DNA from 2 places in the Microbacterium sp. dk485 genome. Region 1 is predicted to be linked to the other one. Evidence: predicted binding sites of a transcription regulator. Region 1 holds the regulator's gene; the other holds the start of a gene.
The links. Region 1 encodes LexA, which represses DNA repair genes until DNA is damaged. Its sites were predicted from a motif close to TCGAACANNTGTTCGA; they were not measured.
Positions count from the first base shown of each region.

Region 2: the regulator LexA is predicted to act here: its motif matches at 3,004-3,019, upstream of E4V99_RS12450 (HNH endonuclease signature motif containing protein).

Region 1 is NZ_SPQW01000001.1:25,875-32,133, forward strand. Features, by position in the region: gene hisB (imidazoleglycerol-phosphate dehydratase HisB) at 1-25, opposite strand, end outside; gene E4V99_RS00140 (histidinol-phosphate transaminase) at 22-1,107, opposite strand; gene E4V99_RS00145 (LysM peptidoglycan-binding domain-containing protein) at 1,136-1,486, opposite strand; gene lexA (transcriptional repressor LexA) at 1,740-2,420, shown strand; gene E4V99_RS00155 (prolyl oligopeptidase family serine peptidase) at 2,486-4,402, shown strand; gene E4V99_RS00160 (hypothetical protein) at 4,462-5,025, shown strand; gene hflX (GTPase HflX) at 5,113-6,259, opposite strand, start outside.
Region 2 is NZ_SPQW01000002.1:376,799-383,057, reverse strand. Features, by position in the region: gene ftsX (permease-like cell division protein FtsX) at 1-521, opposite strand, end outside; gene ftsE (cell division ATP-binding protein FtsE) at 518-1,723, opposite strand; gene prfB (peptide chain release factor 2) at 1,795-2,904, opposite strand; gene E4V99_RS12450 (HNH endonuclease signature motif containing protein) at 3,041-4,507, shown strand; gene E4V99_RS12445 (MFS transporter) at 4,593-5,867, shown strand; gene E4V99_RS12440 (pilus assembly protein TadG-related protein) at 5,888-6,259, opposite strand, start outside.

The DNA.
Region 1 (6,259 bases):
TGCGCGGCGCGCCTGATGCGGTCATACCTTCGATCCTACCGAGGCCAGGGCGTCCAGGAACGCGGTGGTCTCCTCCTCGGTGCCGGCGGTGACACGCAGGTGGTGTGGGATGCCGACGTCGCGGACGAGGATGCCGCGGTCGTACAGTTCCCGCCAGGTCCGGGCCGGGTCGTCCACGCCGCCGAACAGGACGAAGTTCGTCCCGGAGTCGTAGGGGGTGTACCCCAGGGCGGCGAGGGTCGCCGACATGCGGTCGCGCTGCGCGACGATCTCGTCCACCATTCCGAGCATGACCGGCGCGTGGGCCAGCGCCGCGAGCGCGGCCGCCTGGGTCAGTCCGCTGAGGTGGTAGGGCAGGCGGACCAGACGCAGCGCGTCGACGAGGGCGGGGTCGGCAGCGAGGTAACCCACGCGCGCGCCGGCGAACGCGAACGCCTTGCTCATGGTGCGCGACACCACGAGGCGCTCACGCCCCGGGAGGAGGGTCAGTGCCGAGCGCTCGTCGCGCGGAGCGAACTCCTGGTACGCCTCATCGACGATGACGATCCCGTCGGTGGCGTCGTAGACGGCCTCGATGACATCGAGCCCCATGGGCGTTCCGGTCGGGTTGTTCGGCGCGCACAGGAAGACCACATCCGGCCGCACCTGCGCCACCTGCGTCGCCGCCGACTCGGGCGAGACGGTGAAGTCGTGGGCGCGCTCGCCGGCGATCCACTGCGCTCCGGTGCCGCGGGTGAGGAGCGGGTACATGGAGTAGGTCGGCGCGAAGCTGAAGGCCGTCCGCCCGGGACCGGCGAAGGCCTGCAGAAGGTGCTGCAGCACTTCGTTGGAGCCGTTGCCCGCCCAGATCTGCTCGGCCGTGAGACCGTGCCCGAGGTAGCCGGCGAAAGCCTCCCGCAGCGCGGTGAACTCGCGGTCGGGGTACCGGTTGATGTCCCGCAGCGCCCGGGCCACCGAGTCCAGGATGTCGTCGGCGACCTCCTGGGGCACCGGGTGGGTGTTCTCGTTGACGTTCAGGGCGATGGGCAGCGGCGCCTGCGGTGCGCCGTACGGCACGAGGCCGCGCAGATCGTCGCGGAGCGGGAGATCGTCCAACCGGGTCGTCATTCCTCCCATGCTACGGCGAGGCGGCCGGCTATGACTGCGGCGCGTACTCCACCGGGATGGCCAGGCGCTGACCGGCCGAGACCGTCGAGGATTCCAGCACGTTCAGACGCGCGATGTCCTCGACGACGTCCCGCGGGTCGGCGTGGGGGGCGAGATCCTGTGCGATCGACCACAGCGACTCCCCCGACATGACCGTGATCTCGGTGAAGGTGCCGGCCGGCGCGCCGCCCTCGGCCGAGGCGAGAGCTGCGCCACCGCCGAGCACGGCGAGGGCGATGGCGATGGCGGCGGGCAGCGCGGCCAGGCCGGCCAGCAGCCGACGGCCGCGGGCCGTCAGACGCAGACGGGTGGTGGGGGCGACGCTCGCGATGGTGGCCATGGCTCCTCCTCTGGCGGAAGGTTCGCACCCGACCCTCGGCCGGGAGGGCCGGATGCGAACCTGTATTCCGAATCTATCTTCGATACTGTGGGGATGTCAATCGTTCCGATGTCGGACACGGATCGAACGCGACACGCGTGGTGCAGCGTGATCCGCAGCCCGATACCGGATACGGTTTCGACAACGGAAGACCATCACGGACCTCCGACATTCGAAGACCGGTGCCAAGGCGGGCACGGGAGGGAGCACGAGAATGACCGACGCGACCGCTCGCGACAAGCCGCAGACACGCCGGCGGAAGAGCCTCAGTGACAAGCAGCTGGCGATCCTCGAGGTGATCCAGCGTTCGATCGCACGGCACGGCTACCCGCCGAGCATGCGGGAGATCGGCGACGCCGTCGGCTTGAAGTCGCTCTCCAGCGTCACCCACCAGCTCAACCAGCTCGAACTCAGCGGCTACCTCCGCCGCGACCCGGGCAAGACGCGCGCGATGGAAGTGCTGATCGACCTCCCCGGCACCGCCGCCGAGAATCCCGCCGACACCGCGCCGGCCCTCGGCGACGCGGCTCTCGTGCCGCTCGTCGGACGCATCGCGGCGGGAGTCCCCATCACCGCCGATCAGCACGTGGAGGAGATCTTCCCCCTCCCCCGCCAGCTCGTCGGCAAGGGCGACCTGTTCATGCTGAAGGTCTCCGGCGATTCCATGATCGATGCGGCGATCTGCGACGGCGACTGGGTCGTCGTGCGTTCGCAGGCCACGGCGGAGAACGGCGAGATCGTCGCGGCCATGCTCGACGGCGAGGCGACCGTGAAGACCTTCCGCCGTCGCGACGGTCACACGTGGTTGCTCCCCCGCAACTCCGCCTTCGAGCCGATCCTCGGCGACGACGCCGTCGTCCTCGGTCGCGTCGTGGCGGTGCTGCGCGCCGTCTGATCGCCGTGCGCGAGCGCGCCCGCACACGCATCCCGAGGACCGTGGGCGGCGCCTAGGCTGACGGGATGCCGACTCCCCTGCCCTTCGGATCCTGGCCGTCCCCGCTGTCCGCCGACGCCGTCGCGACGGCATCGCCCCGCATCGACGGGGCGCGTCTCGTGGGCGACGAGATCTGGTGGGGGCAGACCGTGCCGGAGGAGGGCGGCCGGACGACCGTCCGACGACGCCGGACCGACGGCACCGTCTCGGACGTCCTGCCCGCCCCCGGCAACGCGCGCTCGCGCGTGCACGAGTACGGCGGCGGCGCGTGGGCGGTCACTGACGCCGGTGAACTGACGTACGTCGAGAAGAGCGACGGCCGCGTGTGGTCGCTGCGCCCCGGCGCAGCGCCCCGGCCGCTCACGCCACCGCGCGACGGCGTGCGCTACGGCGGGCTGCGCATCCAGGCCGGCATCCTGCTGGCGGTGCGCGAGAGCGACGGCGACGCGCGCACGCCGCTGCGCGACATCGTGACGATCCCCCTCGACGGCTCCGCCGCCGCCGATGACGCAGCGGTGCGCAGTCTCGTCGCGGGCAGCGACTTCGTCGCGCAGCCGACCCTGTCGCCCGACGGGACGCAGCTGGCGTGGATCGCGTGGAACCATCCGGACATGCCGTGGGACCGCGCCGAGCTTCGGACGGGGACGCTCGAGGACGACGCCGTGCGCACGTGGACCGTCGTCGCCGGCGGCGAGGGCTCCGCTCCCCTCCAGCCGGAGTGGACGGGGGACGACGAACTCACCTTCCTCGACGACCGCACGGGACGCTGGAACGTGTGGCGCACGCACCTGGGCGGTACGCCGCATCCGCTCGCCCCCGCCGATGCCGACACCGGCGGCGGCCTGTGGGTGCTGGGGTCGCGGTGGTTCGCGCCGGTGGACGGCGGGTTCGTCGCGGTGCGCACGAACGGTGCCGACGAGATCGTCGCCGTTGTCGGAGATCGCACACGGATCCTCCCGGTTCCGGTGACCTCCGGCGCCCTCATCGAGGACGCCCGCGGCCGGCGCGTGCTCGTGTCCGGCTCCGGAACGACGTCCCAGGGCGGGCTGTGGCTGGTCGACCTCGACACGGATGCGCCCGCCGCGCTCATCACCGGCGGGGCCGCTGTCCTGCCGGAGGAGTGGATGCCGCGGCCGCAGGCCGTGACGGCCGACGGCCCGCGCGGCCCCGTGCACGCCTTCGCCTACCCGCCGACGAACCCCGAGCACACGGGGACGCCGGGCGAACGCCCGCCCTACCTCGTGCTCGTGCACGGCGGCCCGACCGCTCACGTGGGTCCGGCCGCGTCGGCGAAGACGGCGTACTTCACCAGCCGGGGCATCGGGGTCCTCGACGTGAACTACGGCGGCTCCACCGGCTACGGCCGGGCCTACCGCGAGCGCCTGCGCGGCCAATGGGGCATCGTCGACGTCGAGGACGTCGCCGCTGCCGCCGGCGCGCTCGTCGCGCGCGGTGACGCCGACGGCGCGCGCCTCGCGATCGACGGCGGCTCGGCCGGCGGCTGGACGGTCCTGGCCGCGCTCGTCGGAACGGATGTCTTCTCGGCCGGCGTCGCCCGCTACGCCGTCGGCGACGCCCGCGCCCTCGCCGAGGATTCGCACGACTTCGAAGCACGGTACCTCGACGGGCTCATCGGGCCGCTCCCCGAGGCCGAGGATGTGTACCGCGAGCGGTCGCCGCTCAGCCATCCGGAGGGGTTCACCGTGCCGCTGCTGATCCTGCAGGGCGCGGAGGATGCGGTGGTCCCACCGGCTCAGGCGGAGGCCATCCGCGACGCGCTCGTGGCTCGGGGCATCCCGCACGCGTACGTGCTGTACGAGGGCGAGGGGCACGGCTTCCGCCGTGCCGAGACGATCGTGCACGCGCTCGAGAGCGAGCTGGCCTTCCTCGGCCAGGTCTTCGGGTTCGACACCCCCGGCGTCCCGCCGCTCCTCCTGTCCTGACACCCGCTCGCGTCAACGTTTGGTTGACGCTGCTGTCAACTTCTGGTTGACTGACGCGCATGGACGAGATCCGGGAAGCACAGGACGCGGTCCGTGTCGCCCGCGAGCGCCTGGAAGCCGCCGTGGATGCGGCGCGGGCGGCGGGCCGGACATGGGCGGACATCGGGAAGGAATTGGGAATGACCAGGCAGGCAGCATTCAAGAGATTCGGCAAGCCGGTGGATCCGGTGGGCGGGGAGCCGCTGGTGCGGCGAGGAGTGGCGGATGTCCGCACCCTCACCGAGCACGTGTTCACCCTCATCGCCACGGGCGATCACGCGGGCCTGTCCCAGGCGATGCATCCGGTCACGGCGCGGGAGCTCCCCGCCGAGACCATCGCGGAGACGTGGCGGACCGTGCTCGGCGAGGTCGGGGCCCTCCAGGGGTTCCAGAACACACGCGTGGAGGTGCCCGGCGGCGGAGAAGTGCTCACCGACGATGATGCCGTCGTGGGCACCGTCGTGGGCGCGACGACGCTCGTGTGCGAGGCGGGCGAGATCAGCGGACGCGTCGCGGTGGATGACCAGGGCCTGGTGGTCGGGATCCTCCTCGTCCCCACCGACCACGCACCACTGCCCTTCTGACCTCCGAGAGTGCATCGTCCCGGCGAACCGGCACCATATTCGGTGCACTCTCGCCGAGGCGATGCACTCTCGTCGCGTGGGACAGGGTCAGGACGCGAAGGGGGCGAGCTCGGCGGCGAGGCGCTCCCCGACGTGCGCGTGCAGGAACGTGCCCTCGGCGCGGTGCTCCTGCGCCAGGATCAGGCCGGACTCGTGCGCGGCGGAGATGAGCTCCCCGCGGTCGTACGGGACGACGGCGCGCACCTCCACCGCCGGCAGCGGCAGGGCGTCCTCGATCTCGGCGCGGAGCTCCTCGATGCCCTCGCCCGTGCGCGAGGAGACGAACAGCGCGTCCGGCTGCAGCCCGCGCAGCACCATCCGCGTGTCCGGCTCGAGCAGGTCGGCCTTGTTGAACACGACGATCTCACGCGTGGATCGCGCGCCCACGTCGCCCATGACATCCCGTACCGTCGCCAGCTGGGCCGCGGGATCGGGGTGCGACCCGTCCACGACGTGCACGATGACGTCGGCGTCGCCGACCTCCTCCAGCGTCGAGCGGAACGCCTCGACCAGCTGGTGGGGCAGGTTGCGGACGAACCCGACCGTGTCGGTCAGCGTGTACACGCGCCCGTCTGAGGTCTGCGACCGGCGCACCGTGGCATCCAGCGTCGCGAACAGCGCGTTCTCCACCAGCACTCCCGCGCGGGTGAGGCGGTTGAGCAGACTCGACTTGCCGGCGTTGGTGTAGCCGGCGATCGCGACGGCGGGGATGACGTTGCGCTTGCGCTCGGCGCGCTTGGCGTCGCGCGCGGGTGCGAAGTCGCGGATCTGCCGGCGCAACTGCGCCATGCGCGTACGGATGCGGCGGCGGTCCAGCTCGATCTTCGTCTCACCGGGTCCGCGCGAGCCCATGCCCGCACCGCCGGCGCCGACCTGGCCACCGGCCTGGCGGCTCATCGAGTCACCCCACCCGCGCAGACGCGGCAGGAGGTACTCCAGCTGCGCCAGCTCGACCTGCGCCTTGCCCTCACGGCTCTTGGCGTGCTGGCTGAAGATGTCGAGGATCACCGTCGTGCGGTCGATGACCTTGACCTTCACCACGTCTTCGAGGGCACGCCGCTGGCTGGGGGCGAGCTCGGTGTCGGCGATGACGGTGTCGGCGCCGACCGCCGCGACGATGTCGCGCAGCTCCTGCGCCTTCCCGCGCCCGACGTAGGTGGCGGGGTCCGGATGCGGCCGCCGCTGCAGCACGCCG
Region 2 (6,259 bases), on a different contig from region 1:
AGGGCGTCGAAGAGCGGTTCGAGGTACTGCATCTGGTCCTGCACCTCTTCGACGCCTTCCATCCCGCCGAAGGCCTCGGCGATCACCTCCGACTGGCCCTGGTCCTTGAGGTTGATGAAGAAGCTGGCGTTGATCTGGTCGGGAGTGAGGATGTCGGCGTAATCCTCGCCGAGCTGCTCGAGCGCGTCTTCGTACGCCTCGTCGCTGGTGACGAAGCGATAGTCGCGGATCAGCGGCGCCAGGGCGTCGCCGTCGAGCCCGGCGCGCACCTGCTCGACCTGCTCCTCGGTGGCCAGCCCGTTCACGCACGTGTCGGAGTCGGACACGCTCGTGCACATGTGGACGGCGACCTGGGCGCGGTCGACCCAGAAGTCGCGCATCTGGGCGATCTGCATCTGCATGAGGATCGCGGCGCCGACGAAGGTCAGCGAAACGAAGGTGACCAAGACGACCGAGATCACCATGGAGGCGTTGCGGCGCAGGCCCGAGAAGGCCTCCGACAGGATGAGGCCGAATCTCACGAGGTGGGCCCCACTTCATCCTTGCGGTCGTCCAGGCCCAGCCGGTCGGCCAGGCCCAATTCGTCGATGTCGACCTGCGGCAGGTCGACCGCGACGGGGCGCGTGTGGGTGGAGGTTGCTTCCCCTGCGGGGGCGGGCGGCTGCTCCGTCATCACGGGGGCGGATGCGGCGGACACGGGTGCGGCCTCTCGCGGTGTCTCGGGGGCGCTCTCCGCGGGACGGACCTGCGGGGCGGCGCTGGCGCGGGGCGCCTCGGGTGCCGGCGGCCACACGGAGGCCAGCTCTTCGGTGCGCCCGAACTCGTACGACGTCTCGTGCGTGACGGCGCCCTCTGGCGCGGCGACGGGGCCCAGGGCGTCGGCGACGGCGGGGGCCAGTTCGTCGGCGGCAGCATCCAGGGCGGCGCCGGCGGCGGGGGCGACCTGGGCGACCTCGCGCTGCACCTCGAGCACTGCGGTGAGGGCGGCCACCGCGGCGGCTCCCTTCTCAACCTCGGGGGTCAGGCGCGGCAGCCCGGAGGTGTCGCCGTATCCGCCGTGACGTTCGTCGCGCATCATCTGCCCGTTCTGCAGTTCGATGACACGGCGCTGCATCTGGTCGACGAAGGCGGCCTCGTGCGTGGCCATCACGACGGTCGTGCCGCCGGCGTTGATGCGGGCCAGCAGCTGCATGATGTCGATGGAGGTACCAGGGTCGAGGTTTCCGGTCGGCTCGTCGGCCAGGAGCACCTGGGGGCGGTTCACGAGGGCGCGCGCGATCGCGACGCGCTGCTGCTCCCCGCCGGAGAGCTCGTGCGGCAGGCGCTTCTCCTTGCCGCTGAGGCCCACGAGGTTGAGCACCTCGGGCACGGCCTGCTGGATGAAGCCGCGGGAGGCGCCCGTCACCTGGAGAGTGAAGGCGACGTTCTGGAACACCGTCTTGGTGGGCAGCAGGCGGAAGTCCTGGAACACCGCACCGACGTGACGGCGGAAGTAGGGCACCTTGCGGTTGGACAGGGTCCGCAGGTCGCGGCCCAGCACGACGACGCGGCCGCTGCTGGGAGTCTCTTCGCGCAGGATCAGGCGCAGGCACGACGACTTGCCGGAACCGGAGGCGCCGACGAGGAAAACGAACTCCCCGCGCTGCACCTCGAAGTCCACCGAATCAAGGGCGGGTTTGGAGGTGCCGCGATACTTCTTGCTGACGTTTTCGAACCGGATCATGGCGCATCGAGCCTAAGCTCCGGTCGCGCGACACCCTGCAGTGACGCGCCGCCCGCACCGATGCCGCGGGCTCAGTCGTCGTCTTTGCGCTTGCGCCAGCGGATGCCGGCGGCGATGAGACCGTCGAGGTCGCCGTCGAAGACGGAGGCGGGGTTGCCCACCTCGTAGCCGGTGCGGAGGTCTTTCACGAGCTGCTGGCCGTACAGGAAGTAGGAGCGCATCTGGTCGCCCCAGCTCGCCGTGATGGTGCCGGCGAGTTCCTTCTTCTTCGCCGCCTCCTCCTCGCGCTTGAGCAGGAGCAGGCGGGTCTGCAGCACGCGCATGGCGGCCGCGCGGTTCTGGATCTGCGACTTCTCGTTCTGCATCGACACGACGATGCCGGTCGGAAGGTGCGTGAGGCGCACGGCGGAGTCGGTGGTGTTGACCGACTGGCCGCCGGGGCCGGACGAGCGGAACACGTCCACGCGCAGGTCGCCCTCGGGGATCTCCACCTCGACGGCCTCCTCCATGACGGGGATGACCTCGACGGCGGCGAAGCTCGTCTGGCGCTTGTCGGCAGAGCCGAACGGGCTGATGCGGGCGAGGCGGTGCGTGCCGGCCTCGACCGACAGCGTGCCGTACGCGTACGGCGCGTCGATCTCGAACGTGGCGGACTTGATTCCCGCGCCCTCGGCGTAGGAGGTGTCCATGACCTTCACGGGGTACTTGTGGCGCTCGGCCCAGCGCAGATACATGCGCATGAGCATCTCGGCGAAGTCAGTGGCGTCGTCGCCGCCGGCGCCCGAGCGGATCGTGACGACGGCCGAGCGGTCGTCGTACTCGCCGTCCAGAAGCGTCTGCACTTCCAGCTGGCCGATGACGTCCTCGAGCTCGGCGAGCTCGCGACGCGCCTCCTCGGCGGTGTCTTCGTCGTCCATCTCGTTGGCGAGCTCCACGAGCACGTCGAGGTCGTCGAGGCGCTGCTCGATCTCGGTGATGCGACGCAGCTCGGTCTGACGGTGGCTGAGGGCGCTGGTGACTTTCTGCGCCTTGTCGACGTCGTCCCACAGATCAGGAGCGCCGGCCTCCTCGCTCAGGCGGGCGATCTCGGCGGTGAGCGCCTCGACGTCCACAACGGCCTTGATGTCGCCGAACGTGGAGCGCAGGGCCTGGATGTCGGCGGAGAGATCGAATTCGAGCATGGCAGTTCAGCCTACCGCCGCCGGGGCTCCGCCCCGCCGCGGACGGTCCTGCGTCGCACGGGCGGCAGTGGCCGCGGTTATCCACAGATCCGAGATCATTCGAACAAATGTCCGAGGGTCCTGCGAGAATCGAGGCATGTCCAGCCCCACCGCCGCCATCGCCGAGGCCCTCTCGGCACTGGATGCCGCGTGGGGAGACGCACCCGACACCAGCGCACTCCCGGATGCGACCGTCAAGCTCATCAACGAGCGTGTCGCCGACCTCCGCCGCCGCGTCGACGGGCTGCACGCACGCGTGGCGGCGGAGGTGGCTGCGCGGTCGCGTCCGGAGCTGGGCACCGAAGGATTGGCACGGAAGAACGGATTCCGGACGCCTGCGAAGCTGATCGCGGAGGCGACCGGCGGCCACACCGCGGACGCGGTGCGGCTGATCCAGGTGGGTCAGGCGACCGCTCCGCGCATGTCGCTGTCGGGCGAGATCCTCCCGGCGAAGCATCCGCACATCGCCGCTGCACTCGAGGCCGGCAGCATCAGCGTGACCGCGGCCGGCGCGATCACGACCATGCTGGATCGGGTGTCGCTGCGTCTCGACGACGCAACCCGCGACCATGCCGAGAAGACCCTCGCGCGAAGGGCTCCACTCCTCACCTACGACGAACTCCTTGCGGTGCTGCGCCGCGCGGAGGCGCATCTCGATCCCGACGGACTCGAGCCGCGGGTCACCGAGCAGCACGGCGAGCGGTCCCTGAAGATCGCGCAAGACGCCGCCGGAATGACGGTTCTCACGGCGCGGCTCGATCCGGAGTCGGCCGCACCCGTCGTGGCCGCGATCGAGGCCATCGTCACCCACCAGCTTCGGACGTCGCGCGGTCACAACGCGGTGCCACCGACGACCGGGAACGGCGGCGATGACGTGACGGACCCTTCCGACGGAGCGGACGACGCGGACGCCGGCCGGTCCTGGCGTCGCACGGGCGCAGCCGTCGAAGAATCGCGCTCGCTCACACAGATGCGTGCCGATGCGCTGGCGGCGATCTGCCGTCATGCCATCGGCTGTGATCGTGACGCACTCCCGTCCTCGGCCGTGACCGTGGTGGTGCGGATGACGCTCGACGATGTGCGAGGCGGCGCAGGTGTCGCCACCATCGACGGGATGGAGGCGCCCATCGACGCCGGAAGCGCACGGCGGATGTCCGCTGCTGCCGACATCATCCCCTGCGTGCTCGGCACCGACAGCGAAGTCTTGGACTGGGGTCGGGCCAAGCGCCATTTCACGTCCGCGCAGCGGCTCATCCTCGTCGAGCGCGATGGCGGGTGCTCGTCGTGCCATCTGCCCCCTGCCTTCACCGAGGCGCACCACATCCAGTGGTGGGAGCGGGATTCCGGGCCCACCGACCTCGATAACGCGATCCTGCTGTGCACGTCCTGCCACCATCGCGTGCACGCCGACGGGTGGGAGATCCGCATCGACACCCCGCCGGGGGCGCCACCCAGCGCAGGCACGGTCTGGTTCATTCCTCCCCCGCACGTCGACCCGACCCGGACGCCCCGACTCGGCGGTCGACGTCGGTTCGATCCCCTCGCATGGGGTCTGACAGCCTGACGCGGTACCTCTCGGCGCCCCGCCTGCGGCAAGCGCAGCGAGCCGACGGGCGGTGCCGCGCCGGGGCCTGGCTAGGGTGGAATCGATGACGGATTCGCCGCGGCACGTGCTCGGGCGCTTCGCCCCGATGATCTACGGGCCGACGCTCCTCTTCGCGCTCGGCGAGGGCGCGGTGCTGCCCCTCATCCCCGTGATCGCGAACAACCTGGGTGCCGACGTGGCCGTGGCTGCTCTGGTGGCCTCCGCCCTGGTCGTGGGGCAGTTGTGCGGCAACATCCCCGCCGGATGGGTCGTCGCCCGGTACGGCGAGCGTCCGGCGATGGTGGGGGCCGGTCTCCTCGCCCTGGGCGCGATCGTGGCCCTGGCCCTCGCCCCCAACCTGGCGCTGTTCGCCGCCTCGGTGTTCCTCATCGGATTCTGCGCGGCCGCGTTCGGCCTCGCCCGCCACTCGTTCATGACCACCCGCGTGCCGCTGGTCTTCCGCGCCCGGGCCCTGTCGCTCCTGGGCGGCACGTTCCGGCTGGGGATGTTCCTCGGCCCGTTCGTCTCGGCGGCGCTGCTGGCGATCTTCGCCGACGAGCACGTGGCCATCTGGTTCTTCGGAGTCACGCTCCTCGGCGCTGTCCTGCTCGTCCTGTTCGGACGCGACCCCGAGGAGGCTCTCGTCGCCGAAGAGCGCGCGGCGCGGGCCAGTGCCCGGGACGCCGCGGCCGAAGACAGCGGCGAGGCGGTCACCGGTTCGATCCCCACTCTCGAACGCGCGGGCGTCTTCCGCACGATGTGGCGGTTCCGCGGGGTCCTCGGGCGACTGGGCCTGGCCGCCGCATCCCTGTCCGCCGTCCGTTCCGCTCGTCAGGTGGTGCTGCCGCTGTGGGGCGTCTCCATCGGCCTGGACGCGCAGACCATCGCGCTCGTGGTCGGAGTCTCCGGCGCCATCGACTTCGCGCTCTTCTACGCCAGCGGTCAGGTGATGGACCGCTTCGGCCGGTTGTGGGCAGCCCTGCCGGCGATGCTGCTCATGGGCGCCGGGTTCCTCGCCCTCTCGCTCACTCACGACACCGCGGACCCGGGCCTGTGGTTCGGGATGTTCGCCGCCGTGCTGGGCGTGGGCAACGGCCTCTCTAGCGGACTGCTGCTCACCCTCGGCGCCGACTCCGCCCCACAGGACGACCCGGCACCGTTCCTCGGTTCGTGGCGCACGCTCACCGACGCGGGCGGCGCGGCGGCTCCGCTGCTGGTCTCGGCCGTGACCGCCGTACTGTCACTGCCGGTCGCGATCGCCCTGGTCGGCGCGATCGGGTTGCTGGGCGCGGCCGGGTTCGTGCGGTGGGTGCCCCGCTACGTCCCGCGCATCCCCTGACCGCGCACCCCTGACCACGGTCACCGCAGCGCGTTGCGGCTCGTCGCCGTCGCCGACAGGGCGACCCCGTCGGGCACGAAGATCGTGATGACCGGCGGATGCCACGTCCCGGTCACCGTCACGCGCGCCGAGAGCCCGTCCGCCGCCGTCGCCGACACGAGCGCCGCACCCTCCCCCACCGCATCGACCATCTCCTGCGCCGCCGTGCGGACGAGGCCATCCGTCAGAGCGGTGCGCGGCTGGCCCGACTCCACGACGAGGGTGAAACCGTCCGCGGCGGCGAGCGCGGAGGCATCGGCGAGCGCGTCCAGTCGCTTCTGCGCGAGGTAGAGCGACGTCGCGTTCACGCACACAAGCACCAGCACGAGGGCGAAGACGGCGTAGCCGATCGT